DNA from 4 places in the Methylobacterium sp. A49B genome. Region 4 is predicted to be linked to each of the others. Evidence: predicted binding sites of a transcription regulator. Region 4 holds the regulator's gene; each other region holds the start of a gene.
What was found. Region 4 encodes LexA, which represses DNA repair genes until DNA is damaged. Its sites were predicted from a motif close to TGTTCNNNNTGTGTTCNG; they were not measured.

Region 1 (7,285 bases), on a different contig from region 4:
TCCGCGGACAGCGCTCCGACGTGAAGAAGGCGATCGTGACCCTGGCCGAGGGCCACTCGATCGACGTCACGACCGGGCTCTGAGGACGGGATTTAGGGATCCAAGCCGATGGCCTTGAAGACATTCAAACCGGTCACGCCGAGCCTGCGCCAGCTCGTGCTCGTCGACCGCCGTGAGCTCTACAAGGGCAAGCCGGTGAAGGCGCTGACGGAGGGCAAGTCGTCCTCCGGCGGCCGGAACAACCTCGGCCGCATCACCGTCCGCTTCCGCGGCGGCGGCCACAAGCGCGTGCTGCGCAACGTCGACTTCAAGCGTCGCGAGCAGCTCGGCGTCGCCGCCACGGTGGAGCGGATCGAGTACGATCCGAACCGCACGGCGTTCATCGCGCTGATCAACTTCCCCGACGGGAAGCAGAGCTACATCCTGGCCCCCCAGCGCCTGCAGCCGGGCGACAAGGTGGTGGCCGGCGAGAGCGTCGACATCAAGCCGGGCAACGCCGCTCCGGTCGGCTCGATGCCGGTGGGCACGATCGTCCACAATGTCGAGCTGAAGATCGGCAAGGGCGGCGCGATCGCCCGCTCGGCCGGCAACTACGCGCAGATCGTCGGCCGCGACCAGGGCTACGTGACGCTGCGCCTCAACTCGGGCGAGCAGCGCCTGGTCCACGGCCAGTGCTTCGCCAGCGTCGGCGCGGTCTCGAACCCGGACCACATGAACATCTCGCTCGGCAAGGCCGGGCGCAACCGTTGGCTCGGCAAGCGCCCGCACAACCGCGGCGTGGCGATGAACCCGGTCGACCATCCGCACGGCGGCGGCGAGGGTCGCACCTCGGGCGGCCGCAACCCGGTCACGCCCTGGGGCGTGCCCACCAAGGGGAAGAAGACCCGGTCCAACAAGCGGACCGACGTGTTCATCCTGTCCAGCCGCCACAACCGCAAGAAGTAATCGCTATGGCACGCTCTCTCTGGAAGGGGCCGTTCGTCGACGGCTACCTCTTCAAGAAGGCCGAGGCGGCGCGGGGCTCCTCGCGCTCCGAGGTCATCAAGATCTGGAGCCGCCGCTCCACGATCCTCCCGCAGTTCGTCGGGCTCACCTTCGGTGTGCACAACGGGCAGAAGCACATCCCGGTCTACGTCACCGAGGAGATGGTCGGGCACAAGTTCGGCGAGTTCTCGCCGACCCGCACCTTCCCCGGCCACGCGGCCGACAAGAAGGCGAAGAGGCGCTGAGATGGGCAAGCAAGCCACCCCCCGCGCGCTCCCCGAGAACGAGGCCAAGGCCGTCGCGCGCATGCTGCGCGTCAGCCCGCAGAAGCTCAACCTCGTGGCGCAGATGATCCGCGGCAAGAAGGTCGACACGGCGCTCGCCGAGCTGCAGTTCTCGCGCAAGCGGATCTCCACCGAGGTCAAGAAGTGCCTCGAGAGCGCCATCGCCAACGCCGAGAACAACCACGACCTGGACGTCGACGACCTCGTCGTCTCCCAGGCCTTCGTGGGCAAGGCGCTGGTTCTCAAGCGTTTCCACGCCCGCGCCCGCGGCCGCGGCGCGCGCATCCTGAAGCCCTTCTCGAACCTCACCATCGTGGTTCGCGAAGTCCGCCAAGCCGAAGCGGCTTGAGGAGGATCTGATGGGTCAGAAAGTCAACCCGATCGGTCTCCGGCTCGGCATCAACCGGACCTGGGATTCCCGCTGGTTCGCCAACAAGGGCGACTACGCGAAGCTCATGCACGAGGACGTCGCGATCCGCGCCGCCCTCATGAAGCAGCTCAAGCAGGCGGCGGTCTCCAAGATCGTCATCGAGCGCCCGCACCGGAAGTGCCGCGTCACCATCCACTCGGGCCGTCCGGGCGTGGTGATCGGCAAGAAGGGCGCGGACATCGAGAAGCTGCGCAAGCTCGTCGGCACGATGACCAAGGCCGACGTGACCATCAACATCGTCGAGGTGCGCAAGCCCGAGATCGACGCCACCCTGGTGGCCGACTCGATCGCCCAGCAGCTCGAGCGCCGCGTCGCCTTCCGGCGCGCCATGAAGCGGGCCGTGCAGTCGGCCATGCGTCTGGGCGCCGAGGGCATCCGGATCAACTGCTCGGGCCGCCTCGGCGGCGCCGAGATCGCCCGGCAGGAATGGTACCGCGAGGGGCGCGTCCCGCTGCACACGCTGCGCGCCGACGTCGACTACGGCACCGCGACGGCGTTCACGACCTATGGCACCTGCGGCATCAAGGTGTGGGTGTTCAAGGGCGAGATCCTTGAGCACGACCCGATGGCCCAGGACAAGAAGGCCCAGGAAGAGGGCGGCCGTTCCGGCGGACGCCGTGAGCGCGATGGCGAGGGCGGCCGCGAGCGCGGACGCCGCGAGCGCGAGCACGCATAAGGTAGGACGCCATGCTGCAACCGAAAAAGACCCGCTTCCGCAAGCAGTTCAAGGGCCGCATCCACGGTGCGGCCAAGGGCGGCTTCGAGCTGAACTTCGGCCAGTTCGGCCTGAAGGCGGTGGAGCCTGAGCGCGTCACCGCCCGCCAGATCGAGGCGGCCCGCCGCGCGATCACCCGCGAGATGAAGCGCCAGGGCCGCGTCTGGATCCGGGTGTTCCCGGACGTGCCGGTTTCGTCGAAGCCGACCGAGGTCCGCATGGGCTCCGGTAAGGGCGCCCCGGATTACTGGGCGGCCCGGGTCCATCCCGGCCGGATCATGTTCGAGGTCGACGGCGTTGCCGACAACATCGCCAAGGAGGCGCTCCGCCTCGGCGCCGCGAAGCTCCCGATCCGCACGCGGGTCGTCCAGCGCATCGCCGACTGAACGGAGGATATCGTGAAGTCGACCCAACGAGTGTCTGATCTGAAGGCGCTGTCGCCGGATCAGCTGAATGACGAGTTGATCAACCTCAAGAAGGAGCAGTTCAACCTGCGCTTCCAGGGGGCCACCGGCCAGCTCGAGAACGTCGCCCGCGTCCGCGAGGTCCGTCGCGACATCGCCCGTGTCCGGACTCTGCAGCGTGCCAAGACGCTGCAGCAGGCCAAGGGCTGAGGCGGGTTTTAGGAGACAACCATGCCGAAGCGCATCCTGCAGGGCACCGTCGTCAGCGACAAGGGTGAGAAGACCATCGTGGTGAAGGTGGAGCGCCGCTTCACGCACCCGGTGATGAAGAAGACCGTCCGCCGCTCCAAGAACTACCACGCGCACGACGAGGCGAATGTCGCCAAGGTCGGGCAGACGGTGTTCATCGAGGAGTGCCGGCCGTACTCGAAGACCAAGACCTGGAAGCTGGTCGAGGGCGAGGTTGCCCAGGCCGAGGCTGGCGAAGCCGCCTGATCCCGACCCGGCGGCGCAGCGGGATGGTGCCTGAAGCGGCGTCCATCCCGGGGGCGCCGTCTGAGCGGAACGACGAACGCCCGGACGCAATTCGACTCGCAAGAGCCGGATTCGTGCCGGGCGTCGTCGTTTTCGGTGCCTGCGGCCGGTGGGGTCCGGACGAGGGCCTGCGGCACGGTCCAGGATCGTACGCTGCGGTGCGTGATCGGGTGATCCCGTCCTCGACCTCATCCCGAGATGCCCGCGTGCGAGGGCGGCCGTCGAAAGCTCTAGGGATCTCGGGGCGATCTGGAGGGCGTCTTCGAGGCCTGCGCGGCCCCTCGCCGCTCCTCAGTATGAGTGCGTGGCTTGGATCGCCGATCTGAGGCTGTCCGATCTCGTGTCGCGTACCGTGCGCCCGCGAATCGCGCCCTCCCCGGCTGAGCCTCCGGACGGGTTGCTGTCGTCGCTGCTTTATCCGAGACGCACGCAGAATTTCGCGGCCAGCCGGCGGCCGAGCAGCCCTACAGCCCTTGCCGATAGAGAACAAAACAGGTACATAGAGGCCGTGGCGACGCGCGTTGTGAACTGCGTCCAACCCCTTCATAAGGAGCCCGCCAGATGGCCCAGCCCGCATTGAAAGTGGTCGACATGCCCCCGGTGGACAAGGACAAGTCCAAGGCCATTGACGCCGCCCTGTCTCAGATCGAGCGCGCCTTCGGCAAGGGCTCGATCATGCGGCTCGGGAAGTCCGACAAGGTGCAGGAGGTCGAGACTGTCTCGACCGGCTCTCTGGGTCTCGACATCGCGCTCGGCGTCGGTGGCCTGCCGCGCGGCCGCGTCATCGAGATCTACGGCCCCGAATCGTCCGGCAAGACGACGCTGGCGCTGCACACCATTGCGGAGGCCCAGAAGAAGGGCGGCGTCTGCGCCTTCGTGGATGCCGAGCACGCCCTCGACCCGGTCTATGCCCGCAAGCTCGGCGTCAATCTCGATGACCTGCTGATCTCCCAGCCTGACACGGGCGAGCAGGCCCTCGAAATCACCGACACGCTGGTGCGCTCCGGCGCCATCGACGTGCTGGTGGTCGACTCGGTGGCCGCGCTGACACCGCGGGCCGAGATCGAGGGCGAGATGGGCGAGAGCCAGCCCGGTCTCCAGGCCCGCCTGATGAGTCAGGCCCTGCGCAAGCTGACCGGCTCGATCTCGCGCTCGAACTGCATGGTCATCTTCATCAACCAGATCCGGATGAAGATCGGTGTCATGTACGGCAGCCCCGAGACGACCACGGGCGGCAACGCCCTGAAGTTCTACGCCTCGGTGCGCCTGGATATCCGCCGTATCTCGACCCTCAAGGACCGGGACGAGGCGATCGGCAATCAGGTTCGCGTCAAGGTGGTGAAGAACAAGGTCGCGCCGCCCTTCAAGCAGGTCGAATTCGACATCATGTTCGGCGAGGGCGTGTCGAAGGTCGGCGAGCTGATCGACCTCGGCGTGAAGGCCGGGATCGTCGAGAAGTCCGGCGCCTGGTTCTCGTATAACAGCCAGCGCCTCGGCCAGGGCCGCGAGAACTCGAAGGGCTTCCTGCGCGACAACCCGAAGATCGCCGCGGAGATCGAGGGCTCGATCCGGCAGAATTCCGGTCTGGTCGCCGAGAAGATCCTGGAGAACGCCGCCCCGACGGCGGACGACCTCGACGAGGGCGAGGCGTAAGACGCGCCGCCGCGGGCCTGAGAGGGCGCGCGGCGCATTGATCGACGCTTGAGTTTTGGCGGCCTCGGAGTCTCTCCGGGGCCGCTTCCCGTTCCGGGGTAGGACACGGCCGCGTCGCGGCTGCGCGCGTGCTGTGCGCCGTCATCACGAGCGCAGCGAAGGTGAACCCAGGGCGGCGCGAGGCTGGCCGTCGTTGTGCGGCCGGATCGCTTCGCTCCGCTCGCAAAGACGCCGGCGCTCGCCATGGAACGGACACGGCGAGAACCCGGGCATGCCGCCCGGGAGAGCCCGGGCGCTGGCGCGCGGCCCCGCCTCAATCCACCATCGTCTTCTTCACGGTCTCCACGAGCTGCTTCAGGCTGAAGGGCTTGGGCAGGAAGTTGAAGGTCTCGCCCTCCGGCAGGTTCTTGCGGAAGGCGTCCTCGGCGTAGCCGGAGACGAAGATCACCTTCAGGTCGGGCTGGTGCTTGCGCACCTCTCGGAGCAGGGTCGGGCCGTCCATCTCGGGCATGACGACGTCGGAGACCACGAGGTCGATGGGCTGCAGGCCCTCGCGGACGATGGCCAGGGCCTCAAGGCCCGAGGCGGCCTCCAGCACCGTGTAGCCGCGGGCCGAGAGCGCCCGGCTGTTGACCGCGCGCACCGGATCTTCGTCCTCCACGAGCAGGATGGTGCCCTGCCCCGTATGGTCGGCCGCGGGCTTGCGCGGCGCCGGCACCCCGGCCTTGCCCGGTGCGGCCTCGCCGGGCGGGGCGGGCTCGGACGGCTTGAGATCCGGCTTCGCGCCCTCCGCGGCATCCGGCTTCGGGAGCGCGCCCGGCTCCGCGCGCGGCAGGGCCGGCGTCGGCACCTCCTCCGGCTCGGCGACCGGCACGTGCCGCGGCAGGTAGATGCGGAAGGCCGTGCCCTCGCCCATCGTCGACTGGACGTCGATGGTGCCGCCGGACTGCTTGACGATGCCGAACACCGTCGAGAGGCCGAGGCCGGTGCCCTTGCCGATCTCCTTGGTGGTGAAGAACGGCTCGAAGATCTTCTCCATCAGCTCGGACGGGATGCCCTGGCCGGTGTCGCGGACCTCGATCAGCACGTGGTCGCCCGCCGGAGCTCCGCCTCGCCCTTCGGCGCCGGCGGTGGTCCCCGGATCGGTGACGTTCTCGGTGCGGATCATCAGCTTGCCGCCGTCCGGCATGGCGTCGCGGGCATTGACCGCGAGATTGACGATCACCTGCTCGAACTGGTTCACGTCCGCCTTCACGGGCCACACCTCGCGGCCGTGCTTCAGCTCCAGGGCGACGCGCTCGCCGAGGAGCCGCTTGAGGAGGAGCGTGAGTTCGGAGAGGGCCTCCCCGACATTCATCACCTCCGGCCGCAGGGTCTGCCGGCGGGAGAACGCCAGGAGCTGGCGGACGAGGCCCGCCGCCCGGTTGGCGTTCTGCTTGATCTGCATGATGTCCTGGAAGGCCGGATCGGTCGGCCGGTGGCTCGCCAGCAGAAGGTCCGAGTAGCCGATGATCGCCTGCAGCACGTTGTTGAAGTCGTGCGCGATGCCGCCCGCGAGCTGGCCGACGGCGTTCATCTTCTGGGCCTGGGCGACCTGCTGCTCCAGCTGCCGCTGGGCCGTGGTGTCGAGGGCGTAGAGGATGACGCGCTCGGCCTCGTCGGTCTGCTGCCCCGGATCGCCGCCGTCGGCCGGGCTGAGCCAGACCCGCGCCGAGCGGCCGCCCGGACCGTTCAGCTGCACCTCGATGGGCTCTGGGTCGGTGAGCCCGCTCGCCGCCCGGGCGAGCCCGGCCTCGAGGCTGGTGCGGTCGGCCACCGAATCGGCGACGTTGGGCTCGACCCGCGGGGCGGCCTCGCCGTCGATCTCGCCGTCATCCGCCTGGCGCGGCACCGTGCCGAACAGTCGGGTGAAGGAGGCGTTCGCCCGGGCGATCCGGCCGGCCCGGTCCAGCGTCGCGATGGCGATGGGCGAGTTGTTGAGGAAGCGGGCGAGGCGCACCTCGGCGGCGCGCTGGGGCTCGTCGGTCTCGGCCCCGGCGGAGCGATTGATCACGAAGGTCCGCGAGGAGCCGGGCTTGCCGTCCTTGCCGAAGGCGACCCGGTGGTAGAGCCGAACCGGCAGGGTGTGGCCGTTGCGCCGCCGCAGGTCGAGGTCGAACCGGTCGGTGCGCACCTCCCCCGGCAGGCCGGCCGTGCGCACGAGGACGTCCGCCTCCGGGGCGATCTCGGTCAGGTGCGGGCCGCCGGGGCCGACGCTGGCGAGGTCGTAGCCGAGCCACGC
Region 2 (7,107 bases), on a different contig from region 4:
CGGCCTGAAGGAGCGTCAGCCCAACCTGCGCACGCTGGTGGCCTTCGGCGCGCTCGCGGCGGATGACCTGCGCGCGCTGCTGGCTGCGGGCGTCGACGCGTTCGTGGCGCGCTCGAAGTCGCCCCGGGAACTCGGCGCCGCGCTGCTGGCGCTCGCGGAGGGCTCGGACTGCCTGACACCGCCGGAGCAGCCCGATGCGGCGGCGAGCGAGGCGGCCGACAGCCTGGGCCTCACGCCCCGCGAGGCCGAGGTGCTGCGCTTCCTCAGCTCCGGCTTCAGCAACAAGGAGGTCGCCCGGCGGCTGGCGCTGAGCGTGCGCACCGTCGAGACCCACCGGCTCAACCTGCGCCGCAAGACCCAGACGGGCCGCCTCAAGGATCTGGTCTCGCTGGCCCGACAGCTCAGCCTGCCTCCCGTCATCGACACAGAGGCCAGGCGCGACACGTATCGGCTTCGGCATTGAAGCGCGCCGCGTCGGTCAGCCATCCAGGCGCTTCGATCCAGGCTTCAATCCAGGCTTCAGCGCCCGGCGACAAGGCGAAGCCTCTGGCTTGCAATGCGCATCTTCCATTGGAACAGGTCCATGCCGCTTTACGATTTCACGTTGGGCCAACTGAGTGGCCAGACCTCGTTCAAGCGCTTCCACTTCGAAGCTCGCGATCTGGACGTTGCCATTCGCGAAGCGACGGCGTGGGCGAAGCATACGCGCCGCCACTCGGGTCGTCCGAACGACACGTCGCATTGGCCGCTGGTCATCTTGGCGGGAGAAGGTTCGGCCGATCTGAGGCCTGGGACGATGCTGTTCGAATTGAAGGACGTACACCCGGATTGAGGACGGTCCTGCGTCGTCACGGGCTGCTCGACGCTGCCTCTGGCTTGCAGTAGCTCTCGTGGATGGTGATCGCCTCGACCCAGGGCATCGACTTAGGCAAGCGAGGCCTACCCGCTCGCGAAGGCCTGGACCCTCGACCGCGTCGAGAGGGTCCGGACGAACGCGGGCGCGGCCGAGGCGCTGAAGACAAGGTGGCGGGGAGGCGCACCATGGTCCGGACCACAATCCTGCCGGCCCATCCGGTGACGGGGTGAGCGAGGCGGTGGCCACAGCCGCGGGCCGGCATTGGTTCTACGACAGCAAGATCCTGGTCGCAGCATTCTGCCTGCTCTCGATCGTCGCCATCTTCTGGCAGGTCAGCCGCTTCGAGGGCTTCGAGCCGATCTTCACGTGCGCCTCCGAAAGAGACCTGGATCGTGGACTGCTCTCCATGGGCGTGGAGGCCTGCATGGCGGACGCGAGATCGCAGGCGGCGCAATCGCGCTGCATGCATGTGTCCTACCTTCTCGCCTGCAAGGAGGAGAGGTGGCGGTGATGGCGTCAGAGCCTGCGCCTCCGACGGATCCTGTCGAGACGCTGAAGCCCATCCGAGCGGCGGTCGCGCGCGCGTGCGAAACGACCTCCGGCACGCCGGCCGAGCCGATCATCCAGAGGATCTGCGGCCTCCTCGACAAGGCTTTGCCGCTGGAGCGGCGGCGGAGGGTGACGAAGCGTTGAGCGAGGAGCCCGACCACGAGCACGAGGTCGTCGTCGCCCGCCTGATGAGGCAGCTCTACGGCTTCGCGGAGGGCCTCGGCCTCGACGAGGCGACCACGCGCCATATCGTGGAGCGCGTCATCGCCGACATGCCGCTGTTGCCGGACGATGATCGTCTGGCCCGGGCCCGCAATTGGATGCTCATCGCGGCGCAGTAGCGACCGGAGCGAGATTGCCGGTCCTGGCGCGGAGGCCGCCGACGCGCTCCGGGCCCGCGGCCCCAGCGTCGAACCCTGGAGCGACGATTTTCCGCTCGGCGCGTCGCTGGCGAAACGCTGATGGATGGCGCGTTGCTCGCGCTCGCGATCGAGTACGGGATGATGGACTCGCCCGGTCCGCCGCAAGAGCCGTCGGCGCGCCCGCCGAACCGCCGGCGCCAGCCCGCGGTCGCCACCTTGCAGCGCTGCCAGCCGTCGCCGCCAGCCCCGGCGGCCTGCGCCACGACGCCGATCCAACCGCGATGCCGGCGCTGCGCGAGTTCAGGGACGTCGGGGAACGCGCGACCCGCGGGCAAACCGGTCGGCACGCGGGGCGCCTCACGCCGGCCGGGCGCGAATGGCTTGCCACGCGCGGCATCCGCGGGAACGCCGAGACGTGAGCGGCGACCGTCACGCATGGGCGACCGGCAGCTCGCTGACCTGGGTCGTGTAGCGCGGCGTGCGCATCTCGAACTTGGTGTTCCAGTCGCGCCGGCTGACCAAGCCCGCCCGCGCCGGCACGACTGCGCCGCGACCCCAGCGCGCGTTGCACGCATCCATCGCCGCCATCAGCGGCCCCGACCGCGCCCGGTCCAGCGCGCCGATCAGCGCCCGCGGGCTGTGCGACAGCGGCACGAGGTCGTTGGTGACGAGGCCGGCCTTCGCGTACCGCCAGGGCCGCTCGCCCGGCTCGCGCCACGTCTTCGCCACTCCGTGCCGCGCCGCCTTGATCAGCGCCAGCGTGTCCGACGTGTGCTCCGGCAAGGTGACCGTGGTGGACACGGAGCGCATCGGGGCACCGTGGTCGTGCTCGCTCGTGTGATAGAAGACGGACACATGGTTGGTGCCGAGCCCCTCGCGCCGCAGCTTCTCGCCGAGCCGCGTCGCGTGGGCCGATACCGCCTCCTCAAGGGTCGCGCGGTCCTCGATCCGGCTGGAGAACGAGCGCGTCACCGCGCAGCCCTTCCGCCGGGCCGGCACCATCTCCAATGGCAGACAGGCCAGCCCGCGCAGTTCGTGGATGATGCGCTCGCCCACGACGGTCAGGCCCTTGCGCACCGCCCGCGGGTCCAGGTCGCGCAGGTCCGCCACGCTCTCGACGCCCATGGCCTCCAGCTTGGCGAGCGAGGCGCGGCCGATGCCCCACACTGCCGCGACGTCGATCCGGCACAGCCAGTGCGCGTAGGCCACCGGGTCGGTCAGGTCGCACACGCCGTCGAGCGCCGGCACGGACTTGGCGATGTGGTTGGCGAGCTTGGCCAGCGTCTTGGTCGGCCCGATGCCCACGCAGGTGGGAATGCCCGTCCAGGTCCGGACGGTGGCCCGCAGGTCCCGGGCGAGTTCGACGCGCAAGGCCGGCGCCACGTCGGCGAGGTTCAGGAAGCTCTCGTCGATGGAGTAGATCTCCACCTGCGGGCTGAACCGACGGTAGACCGCGTTGGTGCGCCCCGACATGTCGCCGTAGAGCGTGTAGTTCGACGACAACACCCGCACGCCCCGGGCCCGGCACAGGTCGCGGATCTTGAAATACGGGTCGCCCATCCTGATGCCGAGCGCCTTCGCCTCGGCCGTGCGGGCGATGGCGCAGCCGTCGTTGTTGGAGAGCACGATCACCGGCACCGCGGCGAGCCTGGGATCGAACACGCGCTCGCACGCGCAGTAGAAGCTGTTGCCGTCGATCAGCGCCACGGCGCGGCCGCCGCCGATCCGGTCACGCAGGCGCGCGTCGGGGGTGCTCACGAGAGCTGCCCGCGGGCCGCATGCCAGCGGATCGAGAAGCGCACCACGCCCCAGAGCACGCCCTCGCCGAGTTCCTCGATCGCGAAGGCGGGCATCTCGGGATTGCAGAAGGCGAGCCGGGCGACGTTGCCCTCGATGACGAGGCGCTTGCAGCTCATCTGGCCGTCGATCGCGGCCACGACGATGCTGCCGTGACCGGCCTTCAGGCTGCGGTCGACGCAGGCGAGATCGCGGTCGTAGATGCCGGCGCCCTCCATGGACGATCCACTGATCCGCCACAGGAAGGTGGCGGGCGGGTTCGGCACGAGCCAGCGCGGCAGCTCCAGCGCATCCTCGACGAAGTCGTCCGCGGGCGAGGGGAAGCCGGCGCACAGCGCCTGTCCGATCAGTGGGATGCGGACGGCGTCAGCGCTTTGGACCAGCAGTTCGTCGATCCGGTTGAGGTGCACCCGTGGTCCCGCCGTGCTAGAACAGACGAAGAACAAACATCAGGCGGCCCGGTGGTTCAATCGGCGAGGTCATCGAACCAAAATGCGCCGTGGACGGGTGTGGACAGTGGGGTAGAAGGCGAATCGTGGCGTCAGCTTACGCCGCCTTTTGCAGAAGTGAGGCGAAGATGGCGATGAAGACGGCGTTCGTGGTGCAGCCCTTCGAGCTCCATCGCAAGAGGCTGCGGCCGGCTCGCCAGGAGCCCGCTCAGACAGAGAGCGGTGCGTTGAAGAAGGCCGAGAACTTGGCCAAGCGGATGCCCGGCGCGGCCGCGCTGAAGGTGGTGGCCGACGACGAGACCGGCGAGCTGGAGGGCGTCACGATCCTCGGGCAGTGGGGCGAGATCCCAGACGATTTCGCCGAGAGCCTGCAGGGCGGCTGAAGCCCGGCATGCAGAAGGATTGGGAGAGCGACATGTCGGCCGTTCGACGGGTCGGGAACTTCCTGCAGGTCCAAGACGGCGATGGCTGTCGGCACCTGCTCCGTGTCACGAGCGTCCAGGCGCTGAGCGACACCGACCTGATGCGCAACGAGACCTTCATCACGGCGGCGGGTCGAACGATCCGGGTGACGCAGCCGCTCGATGAGATCGTGGAGCTCGTGGCACCCGGCGAGGGAGGGATGCCGGAGCCGAAGGACGAGGCGTGGCCGTTCTGACGTCCCCGCGCCACGAACTCCCAGACCGGCCCGCCCGGCCCGCGGCGAGGCGGTCGCCGGCCATCGGACCGAAGGCGATCCGATCCGATCCGATCGGCGGCGATCGCCGCGGCCGCGCCGGGATCAAACACCTAGCAGGTCGACGCACGAAAAAGCCCGCCGCGGCGAACCGGGCGGGCGGAAGGCTGGTGCGTCTCTGAAGAGTCGAAGGGGGAGACACGGCTGCGACCGTACCAGCGCCACGAAAACAGGAAACCCCGGCTCGATGACAGATCGAGCGACCTTTCAGCTTCAACGAAAATACCCGGCGCACCGGTGCCGGTGGGGCTGAAGGGATCTGTCGCTGCGCTATCGCGAATCAGTCTGCGCGCTGGCGGGCACGGAGTTCCGTCAGCTCGGCGGCCGCCGCCGATCCGCGACCCGGCCGCCTCCGGCGCGGCCGGCGATGAGCGCGATGCCGATGCGCCCCGAAACGCGAAGACCCCGCTGCTTCGTGGGCGCGGCGTCCCGTGGGCGCAGGAGCTGCTTTTCCGCCGCGTCAGTGCGATCAGGCGGCCTTGCGACGACCCTTCGCCTCAGCATGGGCCATTGCACCGGGGCGGCCGAGACCGATCGCCTTGGCCAGCGCCGAGCGTTGGGCGGCGTAGCGGGGGGCCACCATCGGGTAATCCGCCGGAAGAGCGAAGCGCGCGCGGTAGGCCTGGGGCTCAAGCCCGTGAGCCGTGAGGTGCCGCTTGAGCGTCTTGTAGGATCGACCGTCGAGGAAGCTGACGATCCCGTTTGGCTGAATCGACCTGCGGATTTCGGCGGCGGAAGGCCGTTCGATCAGTTCTGCCGAAGCTGGGTTGGCTGAGCTGCCGGAAGCCAAGCCTGCTACGGCTCCGTGCACGCTCCGGATCAGGTTCGGCAGTTCCGCTACCGGAACGGCATTGTTTGAGACGTAGGCAGCGACGATGTCGCCAGTCAATGCGGTGACGTTGGAGCCGAGCTCAGCGTTTTCTTCTGACATGCTGTGCGTTCCTGATGTGCGCCCTCAGGGTCGACATGTGCCGGTCGAACTCCGCCGGCAAGTTGAAAACACGCAATGCTGTCAATCGGCCGCACAGATTTGAGCCGTCCGATTTTACAGCTTGGAAGTGCTGTCGAGAACAATACGAATGCTGATAGGAATGGGATCCGAGGAGCCATGCTACAGCTGAATATCGGAACCGCACGAATGGCAGCGGCGCCGCTGTAGCTCAGCCATCCGCACGGACGACGTTCAGGACGGCCTCGAACGGGCTCTCGGGCGACAGCACCGCCCCGTCCGCAAGCCCCATCCGCAAGCCGCGCCCGCACGACGATTCCGAGCGCCGCCAGGACGAAGCGGGCTCGGCGCGGCGGCAGCCTCATGCGCTCGTCCCGTGCTCGATCGTGTGGCGGGACTATGGTCGCGGGAGGCGCAATCCGGTGGCCTGATCAATCGCCGGTTCCCCTCGGCCGGCGGCGGTCCAGCGGTGTGGTGGGTCGACCCAGACCCGGGCTGCGCCATCGGCGGATCCAGCGACCGGTCCCGGCTGCGCGACCGCCTTGCTGGCGGCCACATCGTCGCCCTTCGGCGTGAGAGCGCCGGTCGTGACAGGCTCGGCCAACGCGGCCGGCGCGGCCGGCGGCACCGTGGCCGAAGTCGGCAGTTTTGGCGCTTGGCCCATTACTGCTGCCGTCAGTCCAATGCCGGCCAGTACGAACGCGAGACCGTCGACCATCAGGTAACCGAGCCGGGCCATCGTGCCTTCTCCAATCCTGGAGAGCGACGGCTAACGCTGAACACTTAACGATCTGGAGCCGTGGAACGAAGATGACGCCCGGGCTCGTCCCAGGACACCGGCGCGACCGCCAACCGCATCTCGGGCGGCATGAACTGGCGCAGCCTGCCTGGCACATGCACCCGCGTCGCGCACGTCCTGAGCGTGGTTCACGGCGGTCACAGGCTGCGACCACGCCTTCGACACGGATCGACGACGGCGGCAGGCCACCGGTCCAGTCCGCTTGCCCGCCTCAGATCACCGCCAGCTTGGCGAGTTCGTGGAACCGGGGCGCCGCGTCGAACAGGGCGGCGTGGCCGAGATAGTACAGCACCAAGAAGGCTGCGAGCGCGCCGCCATAGTAGGCCGGCGCCATCAGCGCCTGCCGGGCCCGCACGGTTGCCGTTGCATCGTCGGCCGCGATGGCCAGGAGGACCACGATGATGCCGGAATGGCCGATGGCGTCGACCTTGCCGAACTCAAAGATCGCCGAGACGAAGATCGCCGCCAGGATGATCGCGGCGCTGCGCCGGACGAGGGGCGTCCAGATCAACGCGAAGGCCAGGGTGAACTCGATGACGCCGGCGGCCTGCATGAACAGCGCGGGCGTCGCGCCCATGGTCATCTGCGGCTTGGCGGCCAGCAGCGGATC
Region 3 (7,285 bases), on a different contig from region 4:
AGTGACAAGCTGGAGATCACACCGCTGTTCGAGACGGCGAGCGCCCTGGAGCAGGGCATCCGGGTGCTCGACGACGCTCTGCGCAACCCGCACTGGCGCCAATATCTGAAGCGCATCGGCCGGCTGACCGTGCAGTTCGGCTATTCCGATTCGGGCCGCTATGTCGGCCAACTCGCCGCCACCTTCTGGATCGAGCGGCTGCGCCTGCGCATCACCGAGATGCTGGTCCAGAACGGCCTCGCCGACATCGAGCTCGCGATCTTCGACACGCACGGCGAATCGATCGGCCGCGGCGCCCATCCGACCAGCTTGCGCGACCGCCTCGCCTACCTCGCGCCCGAGGATGCGCGCGACCGCGCCCGCAAGGCCGGCATCAAGGTGCGGCTCGAATCGAGCTTCCAGGGCACCGACGGCTACCTGCTCTACGGCACCGAGGCGCTGGCCCGCGCCAGCGTCGACCGGATCGCCGAGCACGTCTACGCCCTGGACGTGGCCGAGGACGACAGCTTCTCGGACTACGCCCTCAACGACGGCCCGCGGGAGGCGGATCCCGCGGACGATCCGATCTACTCCGAGCCGGACTTCGCCCTCGAGTTCTTCACCGCGGCCCGCCAGGACATGGAGGCGCTGGTCGACGATTCGGGCTACGCCGCCCTGCTCGGCACCTTCGGCCCGAGCCTGATCGACCGCACGGGCTCCCGCCCCGTGGCGCGCCAGAGCGACAATGGCGGGCCGGCCCGCATCACCCATCCGCGTCAGATTCGGGCGATCCCCAACAACGCGATCCTGCACCAGCTCGGCTTCCTGGCGAATTCCCTCCACGGGATCGGCCGCGCCGCCCAGCGCGGCCCCGACCTGTTCCGCGACATGCGCCGCGACTCGGTGCGCTTCTCCCGGGCCTTCCGGCTGGTCCAGCACGCGGCCTCCGTGGGCGACCTCGACGTGCTGCGCGCCTACATCGACACCCTCGACCCGGCCGTGTGGCTGGAGCGGGCGCGGCGGACGCAGAAGGATTTCCGCCGGGACGAGCTGGTGGTGATCGCGGGCGCCCTGGAGCGGCTCGACCTCGCCTCCGCGCTCCGGAGCCTGTTCGGCCGGCTGACCCGCGACTGGCTCGCCCTGACGGCCGCCGCCCCCGACCTGCCGGGCATGTCGGCGCGGCTGACGCTGCTGCACGCGCTCCGCCTCGCCCTGATCCATCGGATCTGGTTCCTGGCGGTGCACATCCCGGGCTTCCGGCCGCAGGCGGGCATCTCCCGCGAGCAGCTGCTGGAGCGGTTCCTGCGCCTCGATATCGACGGCTGCCTGAAGCTCCTCGACGAGATCTTCCCGGTCACCCCCGACCCGACGCTGGGCCTCAACTTCGGCGAGCCGGCGGGCCCGCGGGATGTCGGCACCTACGCGGCCGAGCACGCCAACCTGTTCGAGCCGATCCGCCGGATGTTCGAGCAGGTGCGCGAGATCTCCGGGATGATCCAGCACGAGGTCGGCGCGTTCGGGTAGCGCGCCGGGGCGGCCAGCGTTTCGGGATCGCCCCCCGCGAGACCGGCCGCACGCACACGCTCCGGTGGCATCCGCCGCGAACGGCCTCGACGCCGTTCGCGATTTGGTCCAGGGATGCGGGATGCAGAACCGCCCGCACGCGCTGCCCGCCGGGGACGGCGCCCCGTCCTCCTCCATCGCCGCCCGCGCCATGGGCGCGCTCCGCCGCGACGCCGCCGGCTACCTCGAAGGGCTCAACCCCGAGCAGCGCCGCGCGGTCGAGACCACGGAGGGCCCGGTTCTGGTGCTGGCCGGGGCCGGCACCGGCAAGACCCGGGTGCTGACCACCCGCATCGCCCACCTGATCGCCACCAACCGGGCGCGGCCCTTCGACATCCTGGCGGTGACCTTCACCAACAAGGCCGCCCGGGAGATGAAGCACCGGATCGGCAGCCTGATCGGCCCCGCCGGCGAGGGCATGCCCTGGCTCGGCACCTTCCACGCCATCGGCACCAAGATCCTGCGCCGCCACGCCGAGCTGGTCGGGCTGAAGTCCGACTTCACCATCCTCGGCACCGACGACCAGCTCCGGCTGATGAAGCAGGTCATCCTCGACCAGAACGTCGACGAGAAGCGCTGGCCGGCCCGGGCCCTGTCGCACGCCATCGACGGCTGGAAGAACCGCGGCCTCGGCCCCGAGCAGGTGCCTCCCGGCGAGGCGTCGTCCTTCGCCTTCGGCAAGGGCGGCACCCTCTACACCGCCTACCAAGCCCGGCTCGCGACGCTCAACGCCGTCGATTTCGGCGATCTCCTGCTGCTCTGCCTCAAGCTCTGGCGGGAGAACCCCGACGTCCTGGCCAACTACCAGGACCGGTTCCGCTACATCCTGGTGGACGAGTACCAGGACACCAACGTCGCCCAGTACCTCTGGCTGAGACTGCTGGCGCAAAATCGCAAGAACATCGCCTGCGTGGGCGACGACGACCAGTCGATCTACGGCTGGCGCGGCGCCGAGGTCGACAACATCCTGCGCTTCGAGCACGACTTCCCCGGCGCCGTGGTGGTGCGGCTGGAGCGCAACTATCGCTCCACCGGCCACATCCTGGCCGCCGCCTCCGGGCTGATCGCCCGGAACGAGAGCCGGCTCGGCAAGACCCTGCGCACCGACGACGAGCCGGGCGAGCGCGTCACCGTGACGGGCGCGTGGGATTCCGAGGAGGAGGCGCGGCTGCTCGCCGAGTCGATCGAGTCGCTCCAGTCCAAGAAGCACCCCCTGTCGGAGATCGCCGTGCTGGTGCGGATCTCCGCGCAGATGCGCGAGATCGAGGATCGCTTCGTCCAGCTCGGCCTTCCCTACCGGGTGATCGGCGGCCCGCGCTTCTACGAGCGGGCCGAGATCCGCGACGCGCTGGCGTATCTGCGCGCCACCGTGAACGTCAGCGACGACCTCGCCTTCGAGCGGATCGTGAACACGCCGAAGCGCGGGCTGGGCGACGCCACCCTGCAGCAGCTTCACGGCTACGGTCGCGCCAACCGGGTGCCCCTGCGGATCGCCGCCCAGCGCCTGTGCGAGACCGACGAGCTGAAGCCCCGGGTCCGCTCCACCCTGCGGGCGCTGACCGAGAGCTTTTCCCGCTGGGCGCGGCTGGTGGAATCCCAGCCGCACAGCGAGGTCGCGCAGATCATCCTCGAAGAGTCCGGCTACACCGAGATGTGGCAGAAGGACCGCTCCGCCGACGCCGCAGGCCGGCTGGAGAACCTGAAGGAATTCGTCCGCTCCATGGAGGAATTCCCCGACATGGCGGCCTTCCTGGAGCACGTCTCCCTGGTGATGGAGGCCTCGGAGACCGAGGGGGCCGAGCGGGTCTCCCTGATGACCCTCCACGCCGCCAAGGGGCTCGAGTTCGACACCGTGTTCCTGCCCGGCTGGGAGGACGGCCTGTTCCCCAGCCAGCGGGCGCTCGACGAGAGCGGCCGGGCCGGCCTTGAGGAGGAGCGGCGCTTGGCCCATGTCGGGCTCACCCGGGCGCGCAAGCGGGCGAAGCTCTCCTTCGCGGTGAACCGGCGCATCCACGGCCTCTGGTCCTCGACCATCCCGTCCCGGTTCATCGACGAATTGCCGGAATCGGCCGTGGACGTGGTTGAGGCGCCCGCCCATTTCTCCGCCGGTGCCTCGCGGTTCGACCGCAACCCCACGCCGTTCGGGTCGAGCTACGGCACGCCGGGCTGGCAGCGGGCGCAGGCCAACACCGCGCAGGCGGGCACCCGTGGCGGCTTTGGGTCGGCGCCCGGCGGCCGGTCCGGCGGCCCCCGCCAGATCGAGGGCGAGCTGATCGCAAAATCCTCGGGCGCGCCGTCCGCGTTCCAGGGCGGTCAGCGGGTCTTCCACACCAAGTTCGGGCCCGGAACCGTCGCGGCCGTCGACGGCAACAAGCTGACCGTTGACTTCGACAAGGCCGGTCGGAAGATGGTCCTCGACAGCTTCGTCCAGGCCGGATGAGGCCCGTCCCGCCGACCAAGCCCGGACGTCTCAGGGCGGCAGGGTCGGCCGGCTTCGCCCCTGCGGGCGGGGAGGATGGTGACCGTGCCGGATGCCGCGTTACCGCGACCTCCCCGTCCCGAACCTGATGCATCCGCGCCAGCGACGCGGCTTTTTCGAAGCCTCTCCACCAACCGTCACCCCCTAGTCACACCCGGCGCGCAATCGTCGGGCGCGAATCGCGCTGGTGCGCCAGTTGCATCGCGTATTCGGCCGCGCACGGAACGTCGTGACGCTCTCCACAGGCGGACGAGCGCGGGACGGAACCTTCGGCCCGGGGCCGGTATTGAGTTCCGCAAACGAGTAGAGCCGGGAGCAAGCAGGTAAACGGCAGTTCAGCGACAGATCCAGGTTGGCTAGTCCCGTTGGAGTGTACATCCATGAAGAGACGCCGCGCACGACTTGAACTTGTTGAAGACCGCACGTCCCGCATTCACCGCACACGCTTCGACGAAGAACGCAATCTCGCTCCCATCCAGCCGCTCACCGAACGCCAAGCCGAGTATCTCGACGCCCTGGCCCGCTCGCCCCAGGTGATCGTCCTGGGCCCCGCCGGCACCGGCAAGACCTTCATCGCCGGGACCCGCGCCGCCGACCAGCTCCGCCAGCGCCGCATCGCCAAGGTCGTCATCACCCGCCCGAACGTGCCCTCGGGCCGCTCGCTCGGCTACTTCCCCGGCACCCTCGAGGAGAAGATCGCCCCGTGGGTCGCCCCGCTCACCGAGGCCATGAAGGAGCGCATGGGCGCCGCCGCCTTCGAGATCGCCCTCAAGACCGGCGACATCGAGATCGTCCCGTTCGAGGTGATGCGCGGCCGCACCTTCAAGAACTGCCTCGTGATCCTCGACGAGGCGCAGAACACCACCGTCAACGAGATCAAGATGTTCCTGACCCGCATCGGCGACGATTGCCAGGTCATCATCAACGGCGACGTCTCGCAGACCGACCTGCGCGAGACATCGGGGCTGCGCACCGTCATGCATCTGATCAAGAGCCGGATGATGCCGATCCCGGTGGTGGAGTTCACCCGCAACGACATCGTCCGCTCGGGCATCTGCGCCGAATGGGTGAAGGCGTTTGAGGAAACGAATCTCTGATCCGGCAGTTGTTGGCGGCGGGCCCTCGCCGGCCCGCCGTGCCGCCTCTTGGCACGAGACGACTCTCCGCACCTCCCATCCGGGAGGATGAACCGGGCTTCATACCCGGCCATCAGAGAATTGGAGTCTCCTCGTGAGGAAACTGACCTTCGCCTTCGCCGTCCTGGCCTCCCTCGGCGGTGCCGCCCTCGTCCAGCCGGCCTCCGCGGCTCCGGCCATGCCGGGTGCCGTCGCCGCTCCCGACGCGGTGACCCAGGTCCGGATGACCCCAATGGAGCACCGGATGATGCACCGTCGCATGGAGCGGCGCATGATGCACCGCCGGATGGAGCGCCGCATGATGCGGCACCGGATGCACCGCCGCATGCACCGCATGTGATCTTCGGCAGCGGACGGGGCCGACCGGCCCCGTTTCGCCGCCTCGGGCGTTGCTCGCGCCCGGGAAGATTCCTATCTCGTCGCCTCGAATCGTGCAGCCAGGCGGCCGTCGCGGCAGCCGGCCGATCCGGGAGACCAGGATGCCCCCCTCCAACCGACTGTTCGACGATCTCGCCCGGCTGATGACGGACGCCGCCGGCGCCGCCCAGGGCGTCCGGCGCGAGGCCGAGACCGTGGTCAAGGCGCAGCTTGAGCGCGTCGTCCGCGATCTCGACATCGCCTCGCGGGAAGAACTCGACGTGCTGCGCGACCTCGTGACCAATCTGCAGGCCCAGAACGAGGCTTTGTCGGCGCGCGTGGCCGCGCTGGAGGCGAAGTCCGGCAGCGCCGGCGCGGGCGCCGCGGGCCTGAGCGAGGTGGTCTGAGTCCGCTCGGCAACGCCGACGGCTTTTACACAGGAAGCGGCGTCGACGATCCGGTTTCCTGTTCACTGAACGGGGCCAGCACTTTGTGTCGCGAGTCACGGCCGGTCTATAGTCAGGCATAGGGTGATTCGAGGGCCGCGGGGCGATGTCTTCGGAGCTTTGACAGTCGATCGCATCACCACCGGCGCCGATCTGCCGGCCGTTCAAGTTCTCGGAGTGTTCTCACGCTCCGGATTCGTGTCACCGTCACGTCAGGCTTGGCATCGCCCGGGCCGTCCTTTTGGATCGTCATGCCGCTTCTCAACGTCGACTTCCACGATCCGGACCGGAACGAGCATCCACTGGACGTCGTCGAACGTCTTGCGTCCCTGCGCGACTGGATTTTCGATCGGGCCGAGACCGACGAGATGTCGGTTACGAGCCCCGGCCGATGGACCGACTACAATGTGGCCTTCACCTGGATCGAAGACGTGGAGGCCCTCCACGTCGCCTGCGCGTTCGACCTCAAGGTGCCGGAGCGGCAGCGGACCGAGGTGATGCGTCTGGTCGCGCTGATCAATGAGCAGCTCTGGGTCGGTCATTTCGATCTCTGGTCGACCGACAGCGTGGTGATGTTCCGCCACGCGCTGCTGCTGACCGGCGGGGCGGTCCCGACTCACCCGCAATGCGCGACCATGATGAAGACCGCGGTCGACACCTGCGAGCGCTACTTCCAGGCGTTTCAATTCGTGCTCTGGGCGGGCAAGAGCGCCCGCGAGTCGCTCGACGCCGTGCTGTTCGAGACAGAAGGCGAGGCGTGACGGCGTCGCCGACCGGGACCGGCATGCCCGCCTCCCTGATGCTGGCCGGGGCCGGCAAGATGGGCGGCGCCATGCTGGCCGGCTGGCTGGACGCGGGGCTGAATCCGCGCCGCGCGACCATCATCGATCCCGTTCCCACCCGCGAAATCGCGGACCTGTGCGCGGGCCGGGGCGTCGCACTGAACCCGCCGGATCCCGAGCCCGCAGCCGTGCTGGTCCTGGGGATCAAGCCGCAGGGCCTCGACGGGGCCGCACCCGCCCTCGACCGGCTCATCGGCCGCGACACGCTCCTCGTCTCGATCCTGGCCGGCAAGACCGTCGCCGACCTGCGCGGGCGGCTCCCCCGGGCCCGGGCCGTCGTCCGGGCGATGCCGAACCTGCCGGCCAGCATCGGCCGGGGCGCCACCGGCGCCTACGCCAATCCCGAGGTTGCGCCCGGGCAGCGGACCGCTGCCGAGGCGCTGCTCGCCGCCAACGGGACCGTGGCTTGGCTCGCCGACGAGACGCAGATCGATGCTGTGACGGCGGTGTCCGGCTCCGGTCCAGCCTATGTGTTTCTCCTCG
Region 4 (7,285 bases):
GGCGGCCCTCGCCCTGGTGCCGTACTGCGCCCTGGTCTGGCCGATCAAGAAGATCGCGGCCGGCTTCGCCATGGTGGGCGTGACCGCCTACTGCGCCTTCTCGGGGTGGGACATCGCCGCCGAGCGCTCGCTGATCATGACCCTGATCATGCTGGGCGCGATCCTGGCGGACCGGCCGGCCCTGTCGATGCGCAACCTCGCGCTGGCCGCGCTGATCGCGCTCGCCCGCGAGCCGGAGGGCCTGCTCGGCCCGAGCTTCCAGATGTCATTCGGCGCGGTGGCCGGGCTGATCGCCTGCGCGCGCCTGATCGACGGCCGGCTGTTCGTGCGCCCCGGGGTGGGTCGGGTGGGGCGCCTCGTGGGCAGCGGCCTCTCGGCGGTCACCGGGACCCTGGCCACGACCCTGGTGGCGCAGGTCGCCACCGCGCCCTTCGCCACCTACCACTTCCAGACCGTGCAGCCCTTCGGGCTCGTCGGCAACGCCCTGACGCTGCCCCTCGTCTCCCTGGTGGTGATGCCCGCCGCGGTCCTCGGGATCCTGGCCTATCCCTTCGCCCTCGACCGGCCGGTCTGGTGGCTGATGGGTCAGGCGGTGGGGGGCATGCTGGCGATTTCCGAGTGGATCGCCGGGTTCGAGCGCGCCACCCTCGTGCTGCCGGCCTTCGGAACCGCAGCGCTGACCCTGCTGACCGCAAGCCTGCTGCTGGCGACGCTCCCGGTCTCGCGCCTGCGCTGGCTCGCCGGGCCGCCCCTCCTGCTGGGGCTCTGGCTCACCGCGCTGCCGGACCGCTACGACGTCTACGTCGACCGGCAGGGCGGCGGCGCGGCGGTGCGGGGGCCGGACGGCCGCCTCGCCGCCCTGGGCAGCCCCTCCGGCTTCGTGCTGGAACAGTGGCTGAAGGCGGACGGCGACGGGCGGCGCCCCGGCGCGCTGGTCACGCCGTCCGGAAGCGGGCGCTGCGACCGGCTCGGATGCACCGCGCGCCTGCCGGATGGGCGGGCGGTCGCGCTGGTCCGGGATCGCCGCGCCTTCCCGGAGGATTGCGCCCGGGCCGCGGTGCTGATCACCGGCCTCGCGGCGCCCCCGACCTGCACGGGGCCCCTCGTGATCGACCGGCATGTCCTGGCGGATCACGGAGCCGTGGCGCTCCGGGCCGAACCCGGCGGGTTCACCGCGCGCTACGCCCGGACCGGTGATCGCGGCCTGCCGTGGCGACCGCACCGGGACACGAAGCCGGCACCGCCGATGACCGCCGCAGTCGACAGCAGTCGCGCCATGGAGGAGCCTGCGGCCCCGGCTGAGGCCGACGGATCAAGCGGCGGGGACGCGCCCGGCGACGCGCCCGCCGAACCGCTTCAGTAGCGGCGGACGAGACTCACGAGGCGGCCCTGGATCTGGACCCGGTCGGGCCCGAGGACGCGGGTCTCGTAGGCCGGGTTGGCGGCCTCCAGGGCGATCGAGGAGCCGCGGCGGCGCAGGCGCTTGAGCGTCGCCTCCTCGTCGTCGATCAGGGCCACGATGATGTCGCCCGTGTTGGCGGTGTCCTGCTTGCGGATCACCACGAGGTCGCCGTCGAGGATGCCGGCCTCGACCATCGAATCACCGCGCACCTCCAGGGCGTAGTGCTCGCCGCCGGCCAGGAAGTCCGGCGACAGGGTGATGGCATGGCTCTGGTTCTGGATCGCCGAGACCGGCGTGCCGGCCGCGATCCGGCCCATGACGGGGATCGACACCGCCCGTCCGGCCTCGTCGATCATGCGGGCATTGGCGGGCAGCGGCGGCTGCTTGGACTTGCCACCCTCCACCACGCTCGGGGTGAACCGGCGGGGCTCGGCGGGCGCCTGGGCCGCGGCCGCCTGCGTCAGGCTCTCGGGGATGCGGATCACCTCGATGGCGCGCGCCCGATTCGGCAGGCGCCGGAGGAAGCCGCGCTCCTCGAGGGCCGTGATCAGCCGGTGGATGCCCGACTTCGACTTCAGGTCGAGGGCGTCCTTCATCTCGTCGAAGGACGGCGGGACGCCGCATTCCTGCATGCGGTTCTGGATGAAGCGCAGGAGGTCCAGCTGCTTGCGCGTGAGCATCGACGGGGGCCTCGCGGCTTGAGGGACCGCCTCGTGGCGGCCACAGAAACAAATCACGAACACGTTAAACGTTCCGCAAGTGTTCCGCAAGAGAGATATGGCCACGCTTGCGTGCGCGGCGGTTCCTGCCGGGGAGAAACGCATTGACGGCGCAAGCGGAGCCGTTTCAATGCGTCCAGCCGGCCGTCCGGGGATAAGCCCGGGGCGCGGCGTGGATCGGGCTGGGATGACGAGGATGCGACGACCCGCAGCTCTGCTGCCCCTCGGCGTGGTGACCCTCGGCGTGGTGACCCTCGGCCTGGCGCTCGCCGGCTGCACGACCGGGTTCTCCTACATCTCCCGGAACTACGTCGCGCTGACGCCGCAGGTGGTGACGATCGGCTGCAAGGAGCCCTACGAGGTCTACGACAACCGGCAAGTGCGCCGGATGCTGATCGTCTCGAACGCCCTGCGGGAATATGCCGGCTGCAACCTAAGCGAGGTCCGGATCGATCCCGAGCCCGAGGCGACGCGGGTGAAGCGCTTCCGGACCGCGGCCCGGGCCTATCTCGACGAGACCGTGCGCGAGGATTGCCGGATCACCGGCGAGACCGTGTTCGATCCGCTGAAGACAGAGTTCGCCTACGCGTGCGACGCGCCGATCGAGAAGCGCGGCACGGTGGTTCCGCGGCTTCCGGGCCGCAATCCGGGCCTGATCCTGCGCTGAACCGCGGGCCCGGCGCCCGCACCCGTCAGGTCCCCGGCTCAGGTCCCCGGCTTGGGGAAGGTGCGCTCGGTCGCGTCCCCAGCCGCCGCCAGCAGCGCGCGGGCGAAGGCGCGGGCCTCCGCCCGGTCCAGGGTGATGGCGGCGGTGACCGGCGCGCCGCCGAGATCGGACAGGGCGAGTTCCAGGCGCACCCCGTCGGGCACGGCGCTCGCCTGAAGGCTCCAGCCGGAACCCCGATCCGTGCTCTCCGCCATCTCAATTCCTCCCGCGGGCTCCCGGGAAAACGCCGCAGGCGTCCGCCGGAACTGCCGCCGCCCGGGACTGTTCCCGAGCCGTGCCCAGCGCTTCCCTGCCCCGCCTGTCCGCGTTCCTCAAGGCCGCGGGCCCGGGACTGGTCGTGATGCTCGCCGATACGGATGTCGGCAGCCTGATCACGGCGGCCCAGAGCGGCGCGCGCTGGGGCTACTCGCTGCTGCTCCTGCAGATCCTGCTGGTGCCGATCCTCTACGTCGTCCAGGAGCTGACGGTCCGGCTCGGGACCGCCACGGGCCGCGGCCATGGCGAGCTGATCCGGACGCATTACGGACCGGTCTGGGCCTGGATCTCCTACGGCGGCCTCGTGGTCGCGGGAATCGGCGCCATCGTGACTGAGTTCTCCGGGATCGCCGGGATCGGCGACCTGTTCGGGGTTCCGCGGCTCGTGAGTCTCGGGCTGCCGGCGACCCTGCTCCTCGGGCTGGTCTTCACCGGCAGCTACCGGCGCGTCGAGGTGGTGGCGATCGCGGTCGGCCTGTTCGAGCTGGTCTTCGTCGGGCTGGCGATCGCGGCGCGGCCGGACGTGCCGGAGATCGTCGCCTCCTTCGGGCACATCCCGCTGGGTGACGGGCAATACCGGGTGCTGATCGCCGCCAATATCGGCGCGGTGATCATGCCGTGGATGATCTTCTACCAGCAGTCGGCCATCGTCGACAAAGGCCTCGGCTGGGACCATGCGCGCCGCTCGCGGCTCGACACCCTGGTGGGCGCGGTGATCTCGCAATGCGTGATGGGCGCGATCCTGATCGCGGCCGCCGCCACGATCGGCAAGTCCGGTCAGGGCAGCGCGAAGGGACTGGAGACCGTGGGCGACCTCGCGGGCGCCTTCACCCCGGCCCTCGGGCCCTGGCTCGGGCAGGTGGTGTTCGGGGTCGGCATCATCGCGGCGGCCTTCGTGGCTTTGAACGTCGTGGCCCTGGCGCTGGCCTGGGGCTTCGGCGACGTGACCGGCCGGCCGCACTCCCTCGGGCAGTCGCCCCGGGAGGCGCCGGCCTTCTACGGCGCCTTCGCGCTGGCGGTCGCCGCGGGGGCGGTGGCCGTGCAGCTCGTGCCGAACCTCGTGGCGCTCAACATCGCGGTCGAGGTCATGAACGCCCTGCTCCTGCCCCTGGCGCTCGGCCTGCTGATCCTGCTGGCCACGCGCGTCCTGCCGGAGGGGCAGCGCGTGGCCGGGGCCTACAGGTGGGTCGTCTACGCCGTGTCGGGGATCACGATCGCCTTCGCGATGATCGGCGTGCTCGACGGGGTCGGCCTGCTCTGACGCGATTGACGCGAGCCCTCCGATGATGTCTCCCGCGGGCTCCGATCAGGTGGAGTTCGAACATGCAAGAGATCTGGTTCCGCACGGGCGAGGCCACGGTGCTGGCGGCCGAGGGCCAGTACACAGACGCCATGCCGGAGGTGCTGATCGGCTCGGTGCGCGGTCCGGTCGGTCAGGCCTTCGCGTCGATGATGGGGCAGGTCCAGGGCCACACGCGGATGTTCGTGGTCCGCGACCTCAACCAGCTCGTGCGCCCCGCCACGATGATGACCACCAAGGTCACGATCCACACGGCCGAGTATGCCGAGCTCCTCGGCGGCGTGGTCCAGGCCGCCACCGGCGACGCGATCGTCGACTGCATCATCGAGGGCATCCTGCCGAAGGACGGGCTCGACGAGCTGTGCATGATCATCATGATCTGGCTCGACCAGCGCTGCGCCGAGGACGACAACCTGGACCAGAAGGACCTCTACCGGACCAACTACGAGGCGACGAAGCTCGCCATCGCCCGCGCCCTCAAGGGCGAGCCGACGGTGGACGAGCTGATCGCCAACCGGAAGACCGTGAAGCACTACGCGCTCGACGGCGTGATCGAGTACTGATCAGCCCTGTGCGACGGGCGTGCGGGCATAGAGATCCGCCACGGCGCAATCGAGGCCGAAACCGGGGAGGACCAGACGGTCATCCCCGGTCAGGCGGGCGCAGGTCCAGGTCTCCCCGCTGCGCACCGACAGGGTCAGCGCGCGTCTCCTCTGCTCGATCAGGAGCACGGCCTGACAGAGCGGCAAGGCCTCGTAGCCCGCGCGCTTGACGTCGATCTTCGTCTGGCGCGTGCCGGGCAGCTTCCGGTGATCGCTCGGCGAGAGGATCTCAGCGGCCAGATAACAACCGTCGACGACGTTCCGGTCAGGCTCGATGGTGGCCGCGTCGATGACCGCGACGTCCGGGACGTAGGTATGGCCCGTGATGAACGGCCTGAGGTCGATGGCGGGATCGTGGATGGCGATCCACGAGGAGCCCGACCGTTCCAGAGCCTCGTTCAGCAGGCGCTGGAGAGTCACGACGATGACCTGATGGATGAGGCTCGGCCGGGCCTGCATCACGATCTGGCCCTCGATAAGCTCCCACTTCTCCTCATCGGGGCGCGTCTCGATGAAGTCCCAGAATCCCCGATGGGGATCGGTCCTCTGGACGGGCGGGGTTTCGAGAGTCGTCATGGGCAGCCCGGGCCGAGTCGACAGAGATCGAGGATCCCGCCGGCCACGCCCTCGGTCAAGAGCCCCTATCCCGGCGGGATGCGCCCCACCGAGCACAGGGTGCGCATCGTGGTGCTGCCCGGGTCGGTGTAGCAGGAGGCCGACCAGCCGTTCTGCTGGATGAACGACTTGCGCCGTTCCGACAGCGCGGTCCGGTAGGCGTTGGCGATGATCGGCTCGACGGTGGCGGCCGGCTCGCCGACGAGGATCTCGGAGGCCACCGACAGGTCCCGGAAGAAGGCCGCCGAGGGGGTCGGCTCGGCCGAGGTCGCCTGCACGATCGGCTCGACCCGGCAGGTCACGTCGAACTTGATCGGGCCGGCCATGCGGATGTCGATGCTCGGGCCCGCGCGCTTGCCGACCCGGCCGCCGATGGCGCCGGCGATTTGGCGGGTGAGGTCGTCGCAGCTGTCGGCCCGGGCGGCCCCCGCCAGGAGGGGCAGGGCGAGCGGCAGAGCCGCGCAGGCGACGAGGAGGAGGCGCGGAACGGCGAAGCTCGACATGGCCGCACTCTACGCGCGGCGCGGGGCCTGTCGAGGGGTTGGCGTCAGTGGAAATCCCGGCTGCGATACACGCGCCGATCCGGGGGCGCACTGAAATCCGTGGTCTCGGGTGGCAGCCTCATCCCAGCCTCGCGCAGGTCGCGCAGGGAGGCGGTGAGGTCGCGGAACCCCTCCGCCACGAGGTGGACCACCCCGCCCGCCCGCTGGATCCGGCCGCGCACGGCCAGGAACCGGGCCTGCATGGCGGCCCTTCGGTTCGCCTCGAACACGGTTTTCCAGACGATCACGTTGGCGATACCGGTCTCGTCCTCCAGCGTCAGGAAGACCACGCCCTTGGCGGTGCCCGGCCGCTGGCGGATCAGCACCAGCCCCGCCACCGTGACCCGCGCGCCCTGGGGCAGGGCCGGATCCAGATGGGCCCGGGCCGGGATCGCGCCGATCCGGGCGAGCCGTCCCCGGAAGAACGCGACCGGGTGCCCCTGCAGCGACAGGCCGGTGGCGGCGTAATCCTCGGCCACCGCCTCGGACGGGGCGAGGGCCGGAAGCTCCACCGCCGGCTCGTGCCGGAACAGGCCGTCATCGGCGTGCCACGCGAAGAGCGGCAGGGGCGCCTCGAGGAGATGGGCCCGGCGCTCGGAGCCGTCGGCCCTGGCGGCCTTGCGGGATGACGTCCCCTCCAGGGTGCGGACCATCCACAGGGCGGCGCGCCGGTCGAGGCCGAGCGAGCGGAACGCGTCCGCCTCGGCCAGGCGCTCCAGGGTGTTGCGGGGCAGGGCGAGGGAGGCCTGCAGGCCCTCGATGCTGGCGTAGCCGTTGGCGCGCAACCGCACGAGCCGGCGCATCGCCGCCTCCGGCAGGCCGCGCACCGCGCGCAGGCCGATCCGCACGGCGTGCCGCTTCGGATTCCCGGCCGGCTCCAGAGTGCAGTCCCAGTCGCTGGCGTTGACGCAGACGCCCCGCACCTCGACCCCGTGGGCCCGGGCGTCGCGCACCAGCTGGGCCGGCTGGTAGAAGCCCATGGGCTGGGCGTTGAGGATCGCGGCCAGGAAGACGTCGGGGTGCCGGTACTTCATCCAGGCCGAGGCGTAGACGAGGAGCGCGAAGCTCGCCGCGTGGCTCTCCGGGAAGCCGTAGGTGGAGAAGCCGCGGATCTGCGCGAAGC

Region 1: a site for LexA is predicted at 3,834-3,851, ahead of recA (recombinase RecA). Genes of this name have one in related genera too.
Region 2: a site for LexA is predicted at 3,992-4,009, ahead of ACLBX9_RS20095 (LexA family protein). Genes of this name have one in related genera too.
Region 3: a site for LexA is predicted at 1,597-1,614, ahead of ACLBX9_RS28975 (ATP-dependent helicase). Genes of this name have one in related genera too.

The regions. Positions count from the first base shown of each region.
Region 1 covers NZ_JBKFBO010000128.1:3,188-10,472, forward strand. The annotation lists gene ACLBX9_RS26360 (50S ribosomal protein L23) at 1-83, shown strand, start outside; gene rplB (50S ribosomal protein L2) at 109-945, shown strand; gene rpsS (30S ribosomal protein S19) at 951-1,229, shown strand; gene rplV (50S ribosomal protein L22) at 1,231-1,617, shown strand; gene rpsC (30S ribosomal protein S3) at 1,628-2,374, shown strand; gene rplP (50S ribosomal protein L16) at 2,386-2,799, shown strand; gene rpmC (50S ribosomal protein L29) at 2,812-3,027, shown strand; gene rpsQ (30S ribosomal protein S17) at 3,049-3,312, shown strand; gene recA (recombinase RecA) at 3,943-5,004, shown strand; gene cckA (cell cycle histidine kinase CckA) at 5,318-7,285, opposite strand, start outside.
Region 2 covers NZ_JBKFBO010000113.1:241-7,347, forward strand. The annotation lists gene ACLBX9_RS20070 (response regulator transcription factor) at 1-463, shown strand, start outside; gene ACLBX9_RS20075 (hypothetical protein) at 584-832, shown strand; gene ACLBX9_RS20080 (hypothetical protein) at 1,083-1,367, shown strand; gene ACLBX9_RS20085 (hypothetical protein) at 1,546-1,746, shown strand; gene ACLBX9_RS20090 (Y-family DNA polymerase) at 2,197-3,525, opposite strand; gene ACLBX9_RS20095 (LexA family protein) at 3,522-3,974, opposite strand; gene ACLBX9_RS20100 (hypothetical protein) at 4,142-4,396, shown strand; gene ACLBX9_RS20105 (hypothetical protein) at 4,429-4,671, shown strand; gene ACLBX9_RS20110 (MucR family transcriptional regulator) at 5,219-5,680, opposite strand; gene ACLBX9_RS20115 (hypothetical protein) at 6,096-6,437, opposite strand; partial or broken gene ACLBX9_RS20120 (hypothetical protein) at 6,709-7,107, opposite strand, start outside.
Region 3 covers NZ_JBKFBO010000140.1:36,099-43,383, forward strand. The annotation lists gene ACLBX9_RS28970 (phosphoenolpyruvate carboxylase) at 1-1,503, shown strand, start outside; gene ACLBX9_RS28975 (ATP-dependent helicase) at 1,625-3,982, shown strand; gene ACLBX9_RS28980 (PhoH family protein) at 4,402-5,118, shown strand; gene ACLBX9_RS28985 (hypothetical protein) at 5,252-5,497, shown strand; gene ACLBX9_RS28990 (accessory factor UbiK family protein) at 5,637-5,921, shown strand; gene ACLBX9_RS28995 (YbjN domain-containing protein) at 6,212-6,721, shown strand; gene proC (pyrroline-5-carboxylate reductase) at 6,760-7,285, shown strand, end outside.
Region 4 covers NZ_JBKFBO010000043.1:20,483-27,767, reverse strand. The annotation lists gene ACLBX9_RS03370 (ComEC/Rec2 family competence protein) at 1-1,363, shown strand, start outside; gene lexA (transcriptional repressor LexA) at 1,357-2,082, opposite strand; gene ACLBX9_RS03360 (hypothetical protein) at 2,318-2,788, shown strand; gene ACLBX9_RS03355 (hypothetical protein) at 2,827-3,042, opposite strand; gene ACLBX9_RS03350 (NRAMP family divalent metal transporter) at 3,123-4,364, shown strand; gene fae (formaldehyde-activating enzyme) at 4,427-4,966, shown strand; gene ACLBX9_RS03340 (Uma2 family endonuclease) at 4,967-5,581, opposite strand; gene ACLBX9_RS03335 (hypothetical protein) at 5,647-6,123, opposite strand; gene ACLBX9_RS03330 (error-prone DNA polymerase) at 6,168-7,285, opposite strand, start outside.